DNA from 3 places in the Actinoplanes missouriensis 431 genome. Region 2 is predicted to be linked to each of the others. Evidence: riboswitches for the same ligand, from Rfam matches in the RefSeq annotation. Region 2 holds a riboswitch; each other region holds the start of a gene.

Region 1 (4,177 bases), 1.3 Mb from region 2:
GTGCCCGGACGCCGGCGCCGCGATCACGACCCGGTTCACCATTCGATGCCCTGCTGTCCCTTGCGTCCCGCGTCCATCGGGTGCTTCACCTTGGTCATCTCGGTGACCAGGTCAGCCGCGGCGATCAGATCCGGGTGCGCGTCCCGCCCGGTGATCACGATGTGCTGCGTACCGGGGCGGTCCTTGATCGTCGCGATCACGTCGGCCACGTCCACCCAGCCCCATTTCATCGGGTAGGTGAACTCGTCCAGCACGTAGAACTTGTAGCTCTCCTTCTCGAGATCGCGCTTGATCTGCGCCCAGCCCTCGGCGGCCTCGGCGGCGTGGTCACGCTCGGTGCCGGCCCGCTGGATCCAGGACCATCCCTCACCCATTTTGTGCCAGGTCACCGGCGTGCCGTTGACACCGTCGAGGGCCTTCAGCGCCGACTCCTCGCCGACCTTCCACTTCTGCGACTTCACGAACTGGAACACGCCGATCGGCCATCCCGCGCTCCACGCCCGCAGCGCCATCCCGAACGCCGCCGTCGACTTCCCCTTGCCCGCCCCGGTGTGCACGGCGAACACCGCCTGCCGCCGCCGCTGCCGCGTGGTCAGCCCGTCGTCCGGAGTCACCGCGACTTTGCCTTGAGGCATTCTTCAACCCTTTTCTCTGTACGGGCGACGCCGTCCCGCCACCCCAAGCCGTCCCCGACAACCCGGCGACCCGGCGCGGGCCGGCTCGCTCCCCTCACCCACCGTCAGTGGTCCCGCTTCCCGCGTGCCGCTCCCCGCCTGCGTGCGGGGTTCAGGCCGCCCGGCGATACGCGCGGTCCGCCGGGGCGGGCGCCGCCGCGGAGCCGGGCACGACCGCTGCCTGCAACCGTTCGAGCGGCATCAGCTCGGCCTTCAGCGCCGTGGCAAGCCGTCCCGCAAGACCGAGACGGATCGGACCGGACTCGCAGTCGACGACCACGGTCGCGACCCCGTTCAGCATCGGCGCGAGCCGCAGCGGATCCGGGCCGCTGGTGGCCCGCCCGTCCGTGACAAACACCAGCAACGGCCGCCGGCGCGGATCACGGCGGCGTTCGGTCGCGATGGTCGCCGCCGCGGCGCGCAACCCGGCCGCGATCGGGGTCCGCCCACCGGTCCGTAGCGCCGCCAGCCGCATCACGCCGACCTCATGGCTGGACGTGGGCGGCAGCACCACCTCCGCGTCCGCGCCCCGAAACGTGATCATCCCGATCCGGTCCCGCCGCTGGTAGGCGTCCCGCAGCAACGACAGCACCGCCGTCTTCACGAGCGTCATCCGCTTCCGGGCCGCCATCGATCCGGACGCGTCCACGACGAAGAGCACGAGGTTCGCCTCCCGCCCCACGTGCACCGACTCCCGCAGATCCCGAGGCGCCACCCGGACCCGCTTTCCCGACATTTCGGAGAAGTCGGAGGGCGCCCGGGAGGCCGCCTCCGCGCCGGCTCGGTCCAGGGCGGCACGGAGCGTCGCCGGAAGGTGCGGGGCGCCGGCGAGCTTGCCGATCGGGGTACGGCTGCCGACCACCCGCCCGCGACGGGCGTAGGCCGGAGAGCGCCGCCCGGCATGACCACCCTCACCCCGGGCCGAGATGCGCAGTGTCCGCGTTCGGTAGGCCGGCCCAGCGGTCGCCGCCGCGCCCGCTTTGTCCCCCTGCGCGGCCTGCTCCTGCTGCCCTGAGTCGTCCCCTGCCTGCCCGGAGCCGTCCGCCGCCGCCCCGGAGCCGTCCGCCGCCGCCCCGGAGCCGCTCGCCGGACCGCCGCCGTCCCGCGGGCCCTCCGGTCCGCCACCGCCACCGCCGCTGGGTGGGCCGTCGCCGTCCGGGTCGTCGCCGTCGTCATCGGCCGGCCCGGAAGCCTCACCGGCGGACGACTCCGCCGCCTGACGCTCGGCCTCGGCCTCACGGAGGGCCTCCTGCTCGGCCTCGGCCAGGGCCTGTTCGAGCTTCTCCTCGTCGGTGCCCGGCGGGTCGAGCGGATCGGTGCGCCGCCGGTGCGGCAGGGCCAGCCGGGCAGCGTCGCGGACGTCGTCGGCGGTCACCCGGTCGCGGCCGTGCCAGGCGGCCAGGGCGACGGCGCAGCGGGCCACCACGATGTCGGCGCGCATGCCGTCCACCCCGTAAGCGAGGCAGACCCGGGCGATCCGGTCCAGCTCCGTGTCGGGGAGCCGCACGCCGGGGAGCTGGGCGCGGGCGGCGGCGATGCGGGCCGCGTACTCCCGCTCGGCCTCGGCGAACCGGGCGGCGAACCCGTCCGGGCCGGCCTCGTAGGCCAGCCTGCGGCGCACCACCTCGGCCCGCTGCGCCGCGTCGCGGGGCGCCGCCACGGTGACGACCAGGCCGAAGCGGTCGACCAGCTGCGGGCGCGGCTCACCCTCCTCCGGGTTCATCGTGCCGACCAGCAGGAACCGTGCCGCGTGCTTCACCGACACGCCGTCGCGCTCGACGTGCGCGCGGCCCATCGCGGCGGCGTCCAGCAGCAGGTCGACCAGGTGGTCCGGGAGCAGGTTCACCTCGTCGACGTAGAGCACGCCCCGGTGGGCGGCGGCGAGCAGGCCCGGCTCGTACGCCTTCACCCCGTCGCTGAGCGCCCGCTGCAGGTCCAGCGTGCCCACCACGCGGTCCTCGGTGGCGCCGACCGGCAGCTCGACGAGCCGGGCCGGGCGGGCGTCGGCGGGGCCGCCGATCGGGTGCGGGCCGTCCGGGCAGCCCGGATCCGGGGCGTCCGGGTCACAGGCGAACCGGCAGCCGCGTACCGTCGCGATGCCCGGCAGCAGGCCGGCCAGCGCACGCACGACGGTGCTCTTCGCGGTGCCCTTCTCGCCGCGCACCAGCACGCCGCCGACGGCGGGTGAGACCGCTGTCAGCAGCAGCGCGAGGCGCAGGTCATCGAGGCCGACGACGGCCGAGAACGGGTAGGGAGTTGTCACGAGGGTCCCCTTCTGCGCGGGTGTCCACGCCCGCACGTCAGCCACGAACGAGCGGCCGGAGTCTCCTGACTCCCGGATCGGCGATCACCGCGCCTTCCGGCCCCTGTCGAAGCCGTGGCTGTGCTGCGGGTCGCTCCCCGGTCACAGTGGCGGGACCGTCCCGGATTCGCACCGGGTTCCTCCGCTACCGCTCGCCGGTCACTCTTTCTCACCGGCGGGGTACGCGTCAACGCGAGCACCGGTGACAACGATCGCTCCGGCGTCCCGGGCGGCCCCGCGGGCAGCGGTCACCGGGGCGATGACGAGCGGCGCGCCGGGCCGGTACGAAAGGATGTCCGCCGGGTAAGGCGAAGGGCAGGACGAGGGAGGCCACGCATGGACGTTGTGATCGGCATCGACACCGGTACCACCGCCACCAAGGGCGTCGCCGCCGGGCCGCGCGGGGAGATACGCGCGCTGACCAGCGTGCACTACCCGCTGTCGGTGCCCGGGCCGGGTCGCGCCGAGCTCGACCCGGCGCAGCTGGTCGACGCCGCGGTGAAGGCGCTCACCGACGTCGCCGCCGCGTGCCGGGAAAACGGCGACCGGGTGATCGCGATCGGACTCAGCGCGTTCCTGCACGCGCTCGTGCCGATGTCCGCGGACGGCGAGCCGCTGGGCCCGCTGATCACCTGGGCGGACGGGCGCTCGGCCGGGCAGTGCGAGCAGATCGTCGCGGCCGGGCGGGCCAAGGTCCTGCAGGCGCGCACCGGCACCCCGGTGCACCCGATGTCGCCACTGACCAAACTGGCCTGGTGGGAGGCGACCGACCCGGACACCCTGCGGGGCACGCCCCGGTGGGGCGGGGTGAAGGAGCTGATCGTCGCGGCGCTCACCGGCGGGCCGTTCCAGGTGGACCTGTCGCTCGCCTCCGGCACCGGCCTCTACGACATCCACTCGCGCAAGTGGGACGACGAGGCGCTCGGGATCGCCGGGGTGCGCGCGGAGCAGCTCGCCGAGGTGGTGCCGACGACGACCCGGCTGCGGCTGCGGCCCGAGGTGGCGCGGGCGGCCGGGCTCGACGAGGCCGTTCCGCTGATCATCGGGGCCGCCGACGGTCCGCTCGCCAACCTCGGCGTGGGCGCAACCCCGGCCGGGATCGCGGCCGTCTCGCTCGGCACCAGCGGCGCGCTGCGCACGGTCGTCGACCGGCCGGCCAGCGACGAGGCGGGCCGGCTGTTCTGCTACGCGCTCACCGAGG
Region 2 (4,177 bases):
TCAGGGCCTCTCGGGGGCTGGCCGCGGCGGTTATCTCCAGAGGGCCGTCGAAGCCCGCGAAACGGATCCTGGCGGCGGCATCACGGCTGGTGTTGTGCTCACGCATCCACTGGACCAGCTCGCGATTGCCCTCGAAGGCGCCCCACTCGTGGCTGAATCCGCGCTTCATCACATCGTCGAGCGTGCCGGCGCCCCCGGCGACGTATTCATCCACGATCAGGCCCATCAGGCAATCGCTCTCGATCGCGATGGTTCGGTAGCCGTGCCGCTCGACGAGTGACCGGAACAGGTCGTTGCGCTGCCGGAGCAGGGGCTCCGAGCCGTGGGTGGGTTCGCCGACGGCAAGCAGCCGGGGCGGGCCGGTAAACAGCGGGCTGGCGGGCTGCGGCCTTACGGGCTGCCCGCTTGCGGGGCGCGCACTGGGGAACTGCCCGCTTGCGAGGTGTGCGCCTGGGGACCGCGGGCTCACCGGCTGGGTGCTTGAGGGCTGGGCGCTTGGGGACCGCGGGCTCACCGGCTGAGTGCTCGGGGACTGCGGGCTTGCCGGCTGGGCGCTTGGGGACCGCGGGCTCACCGGCCGGGTGCTTGGGGACTGCGGGCTTGCCGGCTGGGTGCTTGGAGACTGCGGGTCGGGGAACAGGGCGTTGACGTCGGTCATACCCCTGAACCGTATCGTTGAACTGTCGGTTGAGGCTTCGCTGATACCGTCGCCGGCATGGCCGACCCGATCGATGCGACGCCCGCGCTGGAAGCCGCTGCGCGGTTCGGTCCCTACTGCACGTGGGAGACACAAGCTCCGGTCGGCGGGACGAGGCCGCTGACCGATCTGCAGGACCCCGCGGTGCTCGCCGATCGGGTGGACACCGCCACCCGGCTGCTCGCCGCGATGGGCGGGCTCAACCCCGGTGACCTGCCTAGACGCGCGGTCGCGTCGACCGTCTTCCTCGGACTGGCGGCTCGCCTGGTCTCCCCGCCGCTGGCGGCCGCGGTGGCCGGCGGCGCGGTCCCGATCCCGGAGCCGGCTCGGATGCGGTGGCAGCCGGTGGACCGGGGACCGATCCCGATCACGTGCGCCGGACTGACGGCCGGCACCGGTGACCTTGTCACAGGTCTCAACACGGTGATCGAAATACTGGTCGCGCCGGTGCTGGAGGTGTTCCGTACCCAATTTGTGGTGTCGCCCCGGGTTTTGTGGGGAAACGTGGCGTCCGCGCTCGGTGGCGCCGCCACGATGATGGCCGCGCAGGGGGCGGACGCGGGCGACCTGATCGAGGGGCTGCTGTCCCGGGAACCACTGATCGGGACGGCCGTCCTGCACCGCCCCGATCGTCATCACCGGAGAACGCTGACCCGCAACAACTGCTGCCTGTACTACCGGATCCCGGGCGGCGGCACCTGCGGCGACTGCGTGCTGAACGTCAGGCAGCGACGGCGGCGGCCGGCTCCGCAGCGGTGACCCGCGGCGTCACCAGCGCGGCGAAGGCCAGGCCCAGCACGGTCCAGAGCACCGCCTGCACGCCGAGCGAGGTGATCCGGAACTCCCAGAGCAGCGCCGCCGGGAACGACTCCGGCACTTCCTGGATGCCGGGCAGCAGCAGGTACGCCACGGAGACCACCACGACGAACGCCAGGGTCGCGGCCACCGCCCGGCGCCACTCCACGGTCTGCGTGCGGGCGGCGATCACCGCGGCCCAGACGGCGACCAGGCCGAGCACGAGCACCGCCAGATAACTCCAGGTCCGCTGGTTGATGGTGGCCGGGTCGCCGACGGCGGGCGGGTTCGGCGGGTACTTCACCCACGGCACCAGCACCGCCCCGACCAGCGCGGATCCGGCCAGCACGAGCGCCACCCGGCTGTCCGCGGCGATCCGGAACCGGCGGCGCAGCAGCGTGTAGGCGGTGGCGAGCAGTCCGCCCATCGCGATGCCGTAGAGGGTGGTGGCGAGAACCAGGCCGGCCTTCTGCCCGTTGCGGCTGACCAGCGGATCCTCCGCCGCGTCGGTGGACGAGGCGGGCGCGGCGGCCTCCTCGATGGCGATCGCGGCGTCGACGTGCGGCTCACCGAACACGAAGGCGAACCCGCCGGCCAGCAGACCGGCGATCAGCCCGGCGAGCAGGCCCCGCAAGAGCAACGACACGAAACGGGGCTGCCCAGCCGGAAAAGACGCAGACATGAGAGAGCGAACCTCCAACGGGATGACGCGTCCCGATCGTGGGGCTGCGACGGGCGAGTTCCCTGACTCCCGGCCCCTCGCAGGACCGGTCACAGTGGCGCGACCGCGCCGGACTCCCACCGGCTTCCCTCGCGTCGCCGCAGTTGGCATCCTCAACCTAGTGGTGCCCGGAGCAGCGGCACAACTCTGCGATCAGGCCTTCGGCAGGCGCACCCGCACGATCGTCCCGGCCGGCTCGTTGGCGTCCAGCCGGATGGTCCCGCCGTGCAGCGCGACGATCGTGCGGGCCAGGCTGAGTCCCAGTCCGCTGCCGGGAATCCCCTGGTGGCGCACGTTGCTGCCGCGGAAGAACCGGTCGAACACCCGCTCCCGTTCCTCGGCGGGCATGCCGATCCCGCTGTCCGCGATGCTCAGCTCGGCGGTCTGGGCGCCGGCGGTCAGCGTGACGACGACGTGACCGCCGGGTGGGCTGTACGTCGCCGCGTTCGACAGCAGATCGGTGATCACCTGGCGCAGCCGGTCCGCGTCGCCGCGTACTCCGACGGCCGGCGGCACCCACAGGTCGATGTCGAGCGCCGTGCTCGCCCGGGCGGTCTGCACCGCGTCGGTGACCAGGGCGGCGAGGTCGATCTCGGTGAGCCGCAGGCCGAGGTGACCGGAGTCCAGGCCGGCCAGGTCCAGCAGCGTGTCGATGATCCGTTGCAGCGCGGCGCTGTTCCGGCTGATCGACTGGATCATCTGCTGTTGCTCGTCGTCCAGCCCGCCGGCCTCCTCGGCGAGCACGCCGGCGTTCGTGGTGATCGAGGTGAGCGGCGTGCGCATCTCGTGGCCGACCAGGTCGATGAAGTCGTTCTGCGCCCGGCTCAGCTGCCGGGCCAGCTGCTCGGCGCGGCGCAGCGCCACGTAGACGCCGATCTGCGACGCCACCCCGTCGAGCAGCACGGTCAGCAGGTCCTCCTGGACCTCGGGGGTGCCGGCGTAACAGGTCAGCACCCCGAGCATGGTGCCGCCGTCGCGGACCGGGACGGCGAGGACCGTACGGATGCCGCGCCGCAGGCAGATGTCGATGCGTGCCCGTTCGGCGGGCCGGGGGATGTAGGCGGCGGTGTCCGCGATGTCCGGCACCCAGAGCGGCTGCCCGGTCTCCCAGACCCGGCCGGTGATCCCGTGCCCGTACGCCGGCACGTGCCCGAACAGCCCGTCGCCGGGGTCCGCGCCGGTCGCGTCGTAGTGCCCGACCGAGCGCAGGTCGCCGTGGGCGTCGTCGATCAGGAACAGCTCCGCGCAGGGCCAGCCCAGCGTCGTGACCACCGGTTCGAGGATCTCCGGCGCCGCGTCCTCGGCCGACTCCGCGGTCCGCAGCACCACTTCGACCCGGCGGTGGCAGTCCCGGAACTTCTCGGCCCGGCGCAGCGCGGTCACCTCGTGCGCCACCGACAACGCTCCGAGCCGCCGGCCACCGGTGCCGACGATCGGGTTCGCGGTGGCGGCGAAGGTGCGGATCCGGTGCCCGGGACGCACCGTGAGCACGTCGGAGACGCCGACCTGCTCGCCGCCGAGCGCCCGCATCAGCGGGGTCTCCTCCCAGTGCAGCGGCGTCAGATCCGGACGGTGGAGCATCCCGCCGACGTGAGCGGGGAGATCGTCCGGCACCGGCGCGTACGGCGACAGGCCGACCACCTCGCGCAACGCCCGGTTCATCACCACGATCCGCGCGTGCTCGTCGGCGACGATCACCCCGACCGAGAGGCTGTCGAGCAGGACCGTGAGCAGGGCCGCGGCGTCGAGCTTGGCCGGCGCCACCGGCCGCACCAGCGCCGCTGCCTCGGTGAGGGTGTCCATGTGCTCCGCGGTCCACTCCCGCGGCGCGACGTCGAGAACGGTCAGCGACCCCACCGGACGGTCCTCGGCGTCCCGCACCGGCACGCCCGCGAACGCCCGTACTCCGTACTCGGTCACCAGCGGGTGCCCGCGCAGCTCGCGGGCGGACTCGGCGAGCATGT
Region 3 (4,177 bases), 2.7 Mb from region 2:
CACCAGGTTGATCCGCGCCTCGCCGGCCGGGGCCGCGCCGAGCACGTGCAGCCCGTCCCGGATCTGCACGTCCTTGACCTCACACAGCCATCCGTCGACGTGCATGATGAAGTCGTCGAATTCCTCGTCCTCGGGGCGCTGTGACTGCCCGAGGTCGTGGTCCATCTTCGCGGCCTGGATCAGCGTCCAGATCTGCGCCCGGATCGCCGGCAGTTTCGCCGGGTCGAGCGCGGCGATGTTCGCGTGCTCGTCGAGCAGCTGCTCCAGGCGGGCGATGTCGCCGTAGGACTCGGCGCGCGCCATCGGCGGGATCAGGTGGTCGACGAGCGTGGCGTGGGCGCGGCGCTTGGCCTGCGTGCCCTCGCCCGGGTCGTTCACCAGGAACGGGTAGATCAGCGGCAGGTCACCGAGTGCCGCGTCGGTGCCGTCCGAGGCGGACATGCCGACGTTCTTGCCGGGCAGCCACTCCAGATTGCCGTGCTTGCCGACGTGGACCACCGCGTGCGCGCCGAAGTCGTCGGCGATCCACCGGTACGCGGCCAGGTAGTGATGTGACGGCGGCAGGTCCGGGTCGTGGTAGATCGCGACCGGGTTGGCGCCGAACCCGCGCGGCGGCTGGACCATGACCACGATGTTCTCGTCGCGCAGCGCGGCCAGGACGATGTCGCCGCCGTCGACGTAGAGCTCACCCGGAGCGGGTCCCCAATGCTCCGCGACGCGATGCCGGAAGTCCTCGGGCAGAGTGTCGAACCACGATTTATACGAAATGCCAGAAATGCGCACCGGGTTGCCCGCGAGCTGCTCCTCGGTCAGCCAGTCCGGGTCCTGCCCGCCGGCCGCGATCAGCGCGTGGATCAGCCCGTCGCCGTCGTAGGAGCCGAACTCCCCGATCCGGTAACCGGCCGTGGAGAGGGCGTCCAGCAGCGCCACGGTCGAGGCCGGCGTGTCCAGGCCGACCGCGTTGCCGATCCGCGAGTGCTTGGTCGGGTAGGCCGACAGCATCAGGACGATCTTGCGCTCGGCCGGCGGCACGTGCCGCAGCCGGGCGTGCGCCACCGCGATCCCGGCGACCCGCGAGGCCCGCTCCGGGTCGGCGACATAGACCGACAGCCCGTCCGGGTCGATCTCCTTGAACGAGAACGGGACCGTGATGATCCGCCCGTCGAACTCCGGGATCGCCACCTGCGTGGCGGCGTCCAGCGGCGACAGCCCGTCGTCGCTCGCCTCCCATGCGGCCCGCGAGCTGGTCAGGCAGAGTCCCTGCAGGATCGGCACGTCCAGGTCGGCGAGCACGCCGACGTCCCAGGCCTCGTCGTCGCCACCGGCGCCCGCCGTCGCCGGTTTGGTGCCACCGGCCGCGAGCACGGTCACCACCAGGGCGTCCGCGGTGCGCAGCTCGGCCAGCAGCTCCGGCGGCGCGGTCCGCAGCGACGCCGTGAAGATCGGCAGCGCGCGGGCGCCCTTCGCCTCGATCGCCTGGCAGAGCGCCTCGACGAACGCCGTGTTCCCGGCCATGTGATGGGCGCGATAGTAGAGAACCGCCACGGTCGCCGGCCCGCCCTCGGACGCGGCGCGCGGCAGCACACCCCACTGCGGCGCCTCGACGGCCGGCGCGAACCCGTTGCCGGTCAGCAGCACCGTGTCCGACAGGAAGTCGTGCAGCGAGGCGAGGTTCTCCGCACCGCCTTGCGCGAGGTAGACGTGCGCGTCCGCCGCGACACCGGCCGGGACCGTGGAGAGTTTCATCAGGTCGGCGTCCGGGGCCTGCTCACCGCCGAGGACGACCACCGGGACGTCGGCGGCGAGCAAGGAGTCCAGGCCCTCCTGGAAGGCACGGCGGCCACCGAGGATGCGGACGACGACCAGGTCGACGCCGTCGAGCAGGGCGGGAAGATCGGCGACCGAGGTCCGGGCCGGGTTGCCCAGCCGCCAGGCCGAGCCGCTGGCCCGGGCGCTGAGCAGGTCGGTGTCGGACGTCGACAGCAGCAGAAACACGCGTTGCGCTCCCCCTCGGGGTCCGCGCCCCGGAGTCGTTGGGATCACGGCGAACGGAGTTCCTGACTTCCGGGCACAGAACCCGGTCACAGTGGCGGGACCGCGCCGGATTCGCACCGGCTTCCTCCGCGGCTTCGCCGCTCGTAGAGCTCCCACCTTTCCGAACGCTCCGGCCCGCCGTCAAGGTGGGGTGACATCACCGATACAGCCGAGCCGATCCAGCCGAGCCGATCCAGCCGAGCCGATCCAGCCGAGCCGATCCAGCCGAGCCGATCCAGCCGAGCCGATCCAGCCGAGCCGATCCAGCCGCGCCGTCCCAGTACAGCCGAGCCGATACAGCCGGAGGGCGACCCGAGGATGTGGTCCTGTCGGTGGCCGCCCGTAGTATCCGGGCCGTGACACCCCTCCGGCAGTCCGACACCGACGCCTGCCCCGGCGCTCTGCGGTTGCATGCCGCGGCCGACGGGCTGCTGGCGCGTGTCCGCCTGCCCGCCGGCGTGCTGAGCGGCGAGCAGCTGCGGGCCCTGCGTGAGCTGACCGAGCAGTTCGGCGACGGTTTCCTGGAGCTGACCTCCCGAGCGAACCTCCAGGTCAGAGGCGTGCAAGCGAAGGACGCGGAGACCTTGGCCGCTCGCTTGCGCGCCGCCGGCCTCCTGCCGTCGGCAACCCACGATGCGGTACGGAACATTGCCGCGCCCGTGCTGGCCGGCCCGGTGATCCGCGCCCTGGTCGCCCGGCTGGACGCCGCTCTCATCGGCGACCCCGCCCTGTCCGGGCTCCCGGGCAAGTTCCTGTTCGCGATCGGACACGTCCCCCTAGCCGCCGACGTCACCGCCGTCCCCGCCGGCACGTCGCCCGCCGGCACCGCCACGGGCAGCACGATTGCCGGTGGCACTACCCGCACCGGCACGGGCGGCCGGTTCGTGATCCGGCTCGGCGGCCACGACACCGGCATCCGCGTGGACGAGGACGCCGTGGTCCCGACGATGCTGGCGGCGGCACACGCGTTCCTCGCCGAGCGGGAAGCACAACGCTCCGGCGGCCCAGCGGCCTGGCGTCTGCGCGAGCTCACCGACGGCCCCTCCCGCGTAACCGCCCGCGTCCGCGCCGCCCACGACCCGGCCGCCGCGCACGAACCGGCCGCCGCCCACAACGCGGCCGAGGCGCACGGCAAGCCCGCCGCCGCCGCGACGACCGCCCCGCGCGACCCGGAACCCGCCACGCCGGTCGAGGTGCTGGAGCCCGGGGATCTGCTCGGTGTGCTTGACCAACCCGGCTCCCCGCTCGTCGCGGTGGGTGCGCTGGTCCCCCTCGGGCGGCTCGGGGGCGTACCCATGAAGGTCTTGGAGAAGGCGACCCGGCTCGTCATCACACCGTGGCGCGGCGTGCTGGTGACCGACCTCCCGCGCGCCGACGCGGCACCGTGGGCGGACCAGCTGATCGATTCCGGTCTGGCACTGGCGGCGGACTCGCCGTGGGTGGGTGTCACCGCGTGCGCCGGCCGCCCCGGTTGCGCGAAATCCCTCGCCGACGTCCGGGCCGACGCCACCCGATCCGCCCGGTTCGTCGACGGCCTCCCGGTCCACTGGGTCGGCTGCGCGCGGGCGTGCGGCAGCCCCGCGGGCCGGCACGTCCAGGTCCAGGCCACCCCCGTCGGCTACCGGGTGTCCCACCCGGACGCCGGCGCCGCGACCGACACCGACACCGACACCGTTGACCCCCGCCGCGATCTTGGAGCTGTCGTGGCGGCAGCGAGGAGGCCCTGATGGAGTACGTGCGCGACGGCGCTGAGATCTACAAGCGGTCGTTCGCCACGATCCGGGCCGAGGCGGACCTGAGCGGCCTGCCGTCCGATGTGGCCCGCGTCGTGGTGCGGATGATCCACGCCTGCGGGATGGTGGACCTGGTCGAGGACGTACGGTTCAGTCCCGGCGTGGCCACCGCCGCGAGGAAGGCGCTGCTCGGCGGCGCCCCGATCCTCTGCGACGCGGAGATGGTGGCCTCCGGCGTGACCCGCGCCCGGCTGCCCGCCGCCAACGACGTGATCTGCACGCTGCGGGACCCGGCCGTGCCGGAGATCGCGGCCCGGATCGGCAACACCCGCAGCGCCGCCGCCATGGATCTCTGGGGTGACCGGCTGGAGGGCGCCGTGGTGGCGATCGGCAACGCGCCGACCGCGCTG

The links. Region 2 has a riboswitch for cobalamin ahead of AMIS_RS21025 (CbtA family protein). Riboswitches for the same ligand answer to the same signal wherever they lie in the genome.
Region 1: linked by a shared signal. The riboswitch ahead of AMIS_RS26705 (VWA domain-containing protein) and the one ahead of AMIS_RS21025 (CbtA family protein) in region 2 are both predicted to bind cobalamin.
Region 3: linked by a shared signal. The riboswitch ahead of cobN (cobaltochelatase subunit CobN) and the one ahead of AMIS_RS21025 (CbtA family protein) in region 2 are both predicted to bind cobalamin.

The regions. Positions count from the first base shown of each region.
Region 1 covers NC_017093.1:5,772,693-5,776,869, forward strand. Annotated here, with positions in the region: gene AMIS_RS26695 (cobyrinate a,c-diamide synthase) at 1-42, opposite strand, end outside; gene cobO (cob(I)yrinic acid a,c-diamide adenosyltransferase) at 36-635, opposite strand; gene AMIS_RS26705 (VWA domain-containing protein) at 787-2,937, opposite strand; cobalamin riboswitch at 2,974-3,144, opposite strand; gene AMIS_RS26710 (gluconokinase) at 3,313-4,177, shown strand, end outside.
Region 2 covers NC_017093.1:4,477,259-4,481,435, reverse strand. Annotated here, with positions in the region: gene AMIS_RS21035 (erythromycin esterase family protein) at 1-349, opposite strand, end outside; gene AMIS_RS21030 ((2Fe-2S)-binding protein) at 716-1,456, shown strand; gene AMIS_RS21025 (CbtA family protein) at 1,419-2,138, opposite strand; cobalamin riboswitch at 2,210-2,360, opposite strand; gene AMIS_RS21020 (ATP-binding protein) at 2,367-4,177, opposite strand, start outside.
Region 3 covers NC_017093.1:7,167,297-7,171,473, forward strand. Annotated here, with positions in the region: gene cobN (cobaltochelatase subunit CobN) at 1-1,995, opposite strand, end outside; adenosylcobalamin (AdoCbl) riboswitch at 2,049-2,125, opposite strand; gene AMIS_RS32690 (precorrin-3B synthase) at 2,391-3,761, shown strand; gene AMIS_RS32695 (precorrin-8X methylmutase) at 3,761-4,177, shown strand, end outside.